3 regions of the Pseudarthrobacter sp. NPDC058362 genome follow, and region 3 is predicted to be linked to each of the others. Evidence: riboswitches for the same ligand, from Rfam matches in the RefSeq annotation. Region 3 holds a riboswitch; each other region holds the start of a gene.

What was found. A riboswitch is a leader RNA that binds a small molecule or an ion and turns the genes downstream of it on or off. The one in region 3 is predicted to bind thiamine pyrophosphate.
Region 1: another riboswitch for thiamine pyrophosphate. It lies ahead of ACFWIX_RS00215 (ECF transporter S component); the one in region 3 lies ahead of thiO (glycine oxidase ThiO).
Region 2: another riboswitch for thiamine pyrophosphate. It lies ahead of ACFWIX_RS10320 (bifunctional hydroxymethylpyrimidine kinase/phosphomethylpyrimidine kinase); the one in region 3 lies ahead of thiO (glycine oxidase ThiO).

Annotation. Positions count from the first base shown of each region.
Region 1 covers NZ_JBHXIW010000001.1:47,596-49,832, reverse strand. Annotated here, with positions in the region: gene ACFWIX_RS00220 (ABC transporter ATP-binding protein) at 1-398, opposite strand, end outside; gene ACFWIX_RS00215 (ECF transporter S component) at 398-1,021, opposite strand; TPP riboswitch at 1,088-1,227, opposite strand; gene ACFWIX_RS00210 (DUF4235 domain-containing protein) at 1,365-1,628, shown strand; gene mnhG (monovalent cation/H(+) antiporter subunit G) at 1,666-2,085, opposite strand; gene ACFWIX_RS00200 (monovalent cation/H+ antiporter complex subunit F) at 2,075-2,237, opposite strand, start outside.
Region 2 covers NZ_JBHXIW010000004.1:134,501-136,737, forward strand. Annotated here, with positions in the region: gene ACFWIX_RS10315 (Rne/Rng family ribonuclease) at 1-905, shown strand, start outside; TPP riboswitch at 1,024-1,120, shown strand; gene ACFWIX_RS10320 (bifunctional hydroxymethylpyrimidine kinase/phosphomethylpyrimidine kinase) at 1,110-2,237, shown strand, end outside.
Region 3 covers NZ_JBHXIW010000001.1:847,185-849,421, reverse strand. Annotated here, with positions in the region: gene thiO (glycine oxidase ThiO) at 1-1,218, opposite strand, end outside; TPP riboswitch at 1,211-1,330, opposite strand; gene thiE (thiamine phosphate synthase) at 1,358-2,020, shown strand; gene ACFWIX_RS04070 (RNB domain-containing ribonuclease) at 2,066-2,237, shown strand, end outside.

The DNA of each region.
Region 1 (2,237 bases), 800 kb from region 3:
ATGGCGTCACGGGGAACGGCCAGGTTCTCGGCGCCGAAGGCGACATCGTCACCAAGGCGCGAAAGAACCACCTGCGTCTCCGGGTCCTGCTGCATCAGTCCGGCGCGGCCGCGCCGGCCTCGGGGGGAAGCTCCATCGACCAGAAGGGAACCGGACTCGTCAGCGTCGCCGGCCTCGCCGTCGTCTTCCGCGTCCCCCAGCACCCCGGCGAGGGCGTGGAGCAGCGTGGACTTGCCGGCACCCGACGGGCCGAGCAGGAGCACACGCTCCCCCGGCTCGATGTCCAGGTCAAGGCCCTGGACGGCCGGCTTGGTGCGCCCGGCGTGCCGCCAGCCCCAGCCGCGGGCGGCCACCGCGGCGGGGCGGACGGCGGAGGCGCTGCCGGAAGGTTCCGACATCAGGAGAAGACGGGCTCCGTGGCCGCCTTGCGGGAGGCGAAGGGGCTCAGGACGCCGGTCCGGGCGAGGCCGCGCGTGGCGATCCAGGACAGCGCACCGGCGATGATCGCACCGGAGATGCTGGTGAACAGGATGTACGCGAACTTGTCGCCGGCGGAATAGGCGATGTTCCAGCCCCACGGGGAGAACGAATCGTTCAGCCCGCAGAACAGGCCGGCAGCGGCGCCCGCGATCAGTGCCACCGGCAGGTTGAATTTCCTGTAGACGAAGATCGCGAAGATGATCTCTGCGCCGAGGCCCTGGACGAACCCGGAGAACAGCACCGACGTGCCGTACTGCGACCCCATCAGCAGCTCGCCCGTGGCTGCGACCGTCTCGCAGAACAGCGCCGCGCCGGGCTTGCGGATGATGAGCATGCCCAGGACGGCCGGAATCATCCAGCCGCCGGCGATCAGGCCGGTCAGGGGCGGGTAGACGGCGTTCATCGGGCCGGACACTGCCAGCGCGCCCTGGGACCAGGCCCAGAAAATGACGCCGCCGGCGATGGCGATCAGCGCCGCCACCACGATGTCCACGACGCGCCAGGACTTGCCGGGGGTCTTCTTGATTGCTGCAGTTGCCATGGTGATCCTCCTGGGTAACAGGAGGGGAAAGTGCTCCCGGCAACCGCGTTGGACGGTGTTGCCGGGCACTTCGAGAACTCGACTCCCTTACGCCGGTACTAACCGGATCAGGTTCGAGGGTCTGCGGCTTCCCGCACTCTCAGCGCCCGGACGGGTTCCTGGCTGAGCCAGTGATGCCCGACGGCGGCGCTCCCCTGTCGTTTGAATGATGTGTTTTCGAATGATGCGGCCCCTGAGGGCTGGTTCAGTTTACACCGCAGCGGCCAATGGCGGCGGGGAAAATTACGGCGCCGGGCCGTTAGGCTGGGGTCAGTCCGTTTTCTGCCCGCAAGGAGTACAAGGAATGAACCTTTTCATTAAGCTGCTCGGCACCGGCATCTCGCTGGTGGCAGGCTTCGTCGGCACCAAGGTGGTCAACACCGTCTGGGAGAAGACCACAGGCCGGAAGCCTCCCACCGGCAAGGACGAGGATGTGCCCACCAGCCTGCACTCGGCCCTGACGTTCGCCCTGATCTCCGCATCGGTGAGCACCGTCATCCAGGTCCTGGCGAACCGCGGCACCCAGCGCGCCATCACCCGCTTCGCCAAGAGCCAGGACATCGTTTAGCCCCGCGCTTCAATCTGCCGCCGGCAACCCGCCTCACTCATTCCTCGGGAGGCGGGTTGCCGGCGGCTTTCTGCACCACGGCTTCGAGCTCGTCCGAGGTCAGCAGTTCCCGGTGCAGGTGCTTGGTCCGGTAACCGGCCCGGCCCACCATGTGCGCGGAGACCGGCACCGTCAGTAACTGGAAGATCCAGGCCACCAGCAGCACGGGCCACACCCACCAGGTGCGCAGCTGCAGCCCGATCGCCGCCAGCAGCAGGAACAGTCCCAGCACCTGCGGCTTCGTGGCGGCGTGCATCCGGCTCAGCAGGTCCGGAAACCGCAGCAGGCCTATGGCGGCGCCCAGCGACAGGGCAGCGCCGACCACCATGAACACCGCAGAAACGGCGTCCACCCAAGCATCAACGCCGGCGACAGTCTCGCCCACCGCCCGGTAGCCCGTCAGCAATTCAGGATTCATGCGGCTGCTCCCTTCTGTCCGCAACGAAGCGCGCCACGGTCACGGAGCCGACGAAGCCGATAATCGAGATGGCCACCACCAGCATCAGGTTGTTCAGGTGGCGGTTCACGGCCATGTCGATACACAGCGCTGCGCCCAGGATCGCCAGCAGG
Region 2 (2,237 bases), on a different contig from region 3:
AACACCACGTTCACCGTGCCGACAACCGCGGCGAATCCAGGGGCGAGGGTCCGCGCAACGAGAACCAGCGCGGCGACAGCAACCAGCCGGGCGGACGGGAGCGCAAGCGCCGGCGCGGCCGGGGCGGCCAGCAGGCAGAAGTGACGCCGGCGGCGGCACCCCCCGTCCAGCTCCACACGGTCCACCCGGACCCGTCCGACGCCGAACGCCACGCCAAGGCAGAGGCGACCCGCCTGGCCCTGGCCAACATCGCGGCCGCGGCCCATGCGGCGCACCTCCACGACGACGAGGTGGCAGCAAGCAAGCAGGCAGCATCAGCTGCCGCGCCCGCGGCGCCGGTGCCCGCTGAACGCGTCGCGGAAGCGGAAAAGCGCGACGCCGTTGCTTCCGCCCGGCCCGCAGCAGTGCTCACCTTCGGCGGCGAGAAGGTTGCGCTGCCGTTCGTGGAGCACACGGAAGAGCAGCAGCCCCAGCCTTCGCTCTCCCTGGACCGCCTGGCCGAGGCGTTCGCACACCTGGGCGGTCCCGTCAGCGAGGAGGAAGCTGCACCGGCAGCTGCCGCCGCCGAGCCAGCAGCACCCGCTGCTTTGGCCGTACCGGTTTCTGCAGCTCCAGCGGCTCCCGCAGGTGCGTCCGCGGAGAAGGACTACTCCGACCACACGCTGGAGCAGTCCCGCCAGCGGAGGCCGCGCCGCAACCGGAGCGCGAGCCGTGCCCAAGGCGCAGCCAACGCCACCACGGTGGAGCAGCACGAAAACGTGCCGGTCCCGGCCGCCGGGCACTCCCACGCGGCCAAGGCTCCGGAACCTGCCGCGGGCCCCGCGCCGGAAACAGCCCCGCCAGCCGCGAAGCAGGCGGAGGAGCCCATCATCCTCGGCGTCGGGGTGCCGGCCTCGGAGCTGTAGCCCGGGCAAGCGCCCTCCGGAAGTCCCCGTCTCATGGACTTTTCCCTCTGGAAACCCCGGGGGAGAAGTTCATAAGGCGGGGATTTCTGCGTCCGGGACGGCAAAAAGGCTAGGCTGGGAAACCGACACGGGGTGCCGCGCAGAGGGCGGCTGAGATCCAGACCCGTTGAACCTGTCCGGTTAGCACCGGCGAAGGGATGTCTCTTGTCATCGATCACTGTCCTGCCACAAGTGCGGGAAACTGGCGCCGCACTGTCCCGCATCCCGCGCGTCCTGTCCATTGCCGGCTCCGATCCCTCCGGCGGCGCCGGCATCCAGGCGGACCTGAAGAGCATCGCCGCCCACGGAGGGTACGGCATGGCTGCCATTACGGCGCTCACCGCGCAAAACACCCGTGGCGTGCAGGCAGTGCACGTTCCGCCCGCAGCTTTTCTGGCACAGCAGCTCGATGCCATCAGCGAAGACATTACGGTGGACGCGGTCAAGATCGGCATGCTCGGCGAGGCAGCGGTCATTGAAGTGGTGCGGGCCTGGCTCGAGAAGGCGCGCCCCGCCGTCGTGGTCCTCGACCCGGTGATGGTTGCCACCAGCGGCGCCCGGCTCCTGCAGGAGTCCGCCGAGGCCGCCCTGCGCGCCTTGTTGCCACTGGCGGACCTCATTACCCCGAACCTCGCCGAACTGGCGGTCCTCGTTGGCGAAGAGCAGCAGTCCACCTGGGCTGGGGCCCTGGACCAGGGCCGGCGGCTTGCCCGTGCAACCGGCGCGACGGTCCTGGTCAAAGGGGGCCATCTCGCAGGCCGGGACTGCCCGGATGCGTTGGTGGACACGTCCGGCCGGCTGTCCGCGGAAGTGGTGGAACTGCCGGGCGAGCGGGTCGCTACGTGGAACAGCCACGGCACGGGCTGCTCCCTGTCCTCGGCGATGGCCACAATCCAGGCCCGGCTCGGACATTGGGAAGCATCGCTTCGGGAGGTCAAGCCATGGCTGGCGGGCGCACTGGCTGCTTCGGGCCAGCTGTCGGTGGGAACGGGAAACGGCCCCGTGCACCATTTCCACCACCAGGACGTCCCGCGCCCTGAAGGTGCCTTCGCCCGGCAGCTCTGGGCGGACGCCGAGGACTACCTCGAGGACATTTTTGCCCTGCCCTTCATCCAGGCGCTGGCCGCGGGAAACCTGTCCGAAAGCGAGTTTGCGTATTACCTCGCCCAGGACGCCATCTACCTCAACGGCTACTCACGGGTGCTGGCCCGGACCAGCGCGCTGGCGCCCACGGAGGCCGAACAGTTGTTCTGGGCAGGCTCTGCGCAGCAATGCCTGGAGGTCGAGTCGGAG
Region 3 (2,237 bases):
AATAGCCGCGGCAGCGGGTGCCAGCAGCACGCCGTGGCGGAAGAAGCCGGTGGCGACGATGACCCCGGGGACGTGTCCCACTGCGCCGTCAGGCAGCGGGACCCGGCCCAGCAGTGGCGCATTGTCCGGGGTTCCGGGACGGGCCCGCACTGTGCATTCGAGCAATTCCAGTTCGGCGACGGCGGGTACCAGCGCCTGGGCGTCCCGGAGGAGCTGGTAGACCCCGCCGGCGGACACCGCACCGTCGGACGCGGCGTCCTGACCTGCACCGGATTCCAAGCGAGCCGTTCCGCCCAGGGCGTCCTCGCGCTGGGTGGCGCCGATCACCACGGTTCCGTCCTGCCGGGGCACCAGGTAGACGGGCACGCCATGGACCAGGCCCCGGACCGTGGCGGTCACCAGCGGGCGAAGGTGTTCCGGCACGGCGAGCCGCAGGATGTCGCCGTGCACGGGACGCAGCGGCAGGGCCAGCCCGGCTGGCAGTCCGCCGAGCGCTCCTGCGTAGAGGCCATTGGCCACCACGGTCTCCCCCGCGAAGACCTTTCCGCCGCCTTTCAGCAGGGCTCCGGCCACGCCGTCGTCCTTCCAAAGCAGTTCAGCGGCCCGGGCCGGGACCGCGTAACCGTCGACGGCGCCCGCCACCCGGGTGCCGGCCCCGCCGTCGCCGTCTGTATGCCGGGAGAGCGCCAGCCGGAGGCAGGCCACCAGCTGCCGCGGATCCACCTGGTGGTCGGCAGGGGTGTCCAGGGCGCAGGCGATCGCCGGGCTCAGGAGCGGCTCCCGGCGGCGGGCCTCCCGGACCGTGAGGGGCTCCACGTCGAGGCCGTTGGCCTTTTGCACGGCCCGAAGGTCCAACAGCGCCCGCCGGTCCGCAGCGTCCACGCCGACGGCGAGGGTCGGCGTCGTGAGGTATCCGGGGTCCATGCCCGCGGCGGTGGCGAGGGCGGCCGCGAAACCCGGCCACCGGGAGGAGGATTCCAGCATCAACTCCAGGAGGCCTTCCTCCTGGTAGTGAAGCTCGCTGACGGGGGCGAGCATCCCGGCCGCCGCCCAGCTGGCGCCGGTGCCGGGGGCGTCATCGACCAGCACCACGGACCGGCCGGACCGGCGGGCCTCCCAGGCAATGCTGTGGCCGACCACCCCGCCGCCGATAACGGCGACGTCGGCACGCACCACGCCATCCGCGGCAGCGCCGGACCCAACGGTGGGGTTGCCCATATGGTTCCTTCCCTACGCCGGTATTAACCGGATCAGGTCAAGCGGTCGGCTCTGACGCCCTCTCAGCCCGGCGCTTTTATGACAGCCGCCGCAGGCTCCCGCAGTACGAGGCCAGTTTAGAGGAACTAGGCTTGCAGCCATGAATGTGTCCCCCGCTGCCGCCTTGGCGTCCGCCCGCCTGTACCTCTGCACCGATGCCCGACGCGGCCAGGGCGATTTTGCCCGTTTTGTCGATGAGGCCTTCGCCGGCGGCGTGGACATCATCCAGCTCCGGGACAAAACCATCGAGGCCTCCGAGGAGCTCGAGCTGCTCGACGTGCTGCGCGAAGCTGCCGAACGCCACGGCCGGCTGTGGGCCGTCAACGACCGCGCGGACATCGCTTCCCTTTCCGGGGCGCCAGTGTTCCACGTCGGCCAGAAGGACCTCCCCCTCAAGGCCGCGCGCAGCTTCCTGGGCGGCGCGGCGATCGGGCAGTCCACGCACGCGCCGGAGCAGGTGGATGCAGCGGTGGCCGCTGCCTCGGGACCGGCCGGGCTGGACTACTTCTGCGTGGGTCCGCTGTGGGCGACGCCCACGAAACCCGGCCGGGCCGCCGTCGGCCTCGACCTGGTCAGGCACGCCGCGGCCGCCGCGCCGGCCGGCCTGCCCTGGTTTGCCATCGGCGGAATCGACCACGGCAACGTGGACAAGGTGGTCGCTGCAGGGGCCCGCCGGATCGTGGTGGTCCGCGCCATCACGGAGGCGCCGGACCCGGCCGCGGCTGCAGCCTCGCTGCTCGCGGCGCTGGACGCCGCGCGCTAGCCCCGCTGTTCCTCGTTCCGGTGGTTTCGGGCTAGGCTGATTTTCGTGTCGCATCATCGGTTGGCCCCCAATGTCCACGAGCACAAAAACGCGCTCGAGGAGGCCTTGAGCGCGCTGCGCACCGAGCTGGAACTGCCCGCCGGCTTCCCAACGGAAGTCCTCGCGGACGCCGAAGCGGCCGTGGCCTCATTGGACATGCCCGACTACGACCTGACGG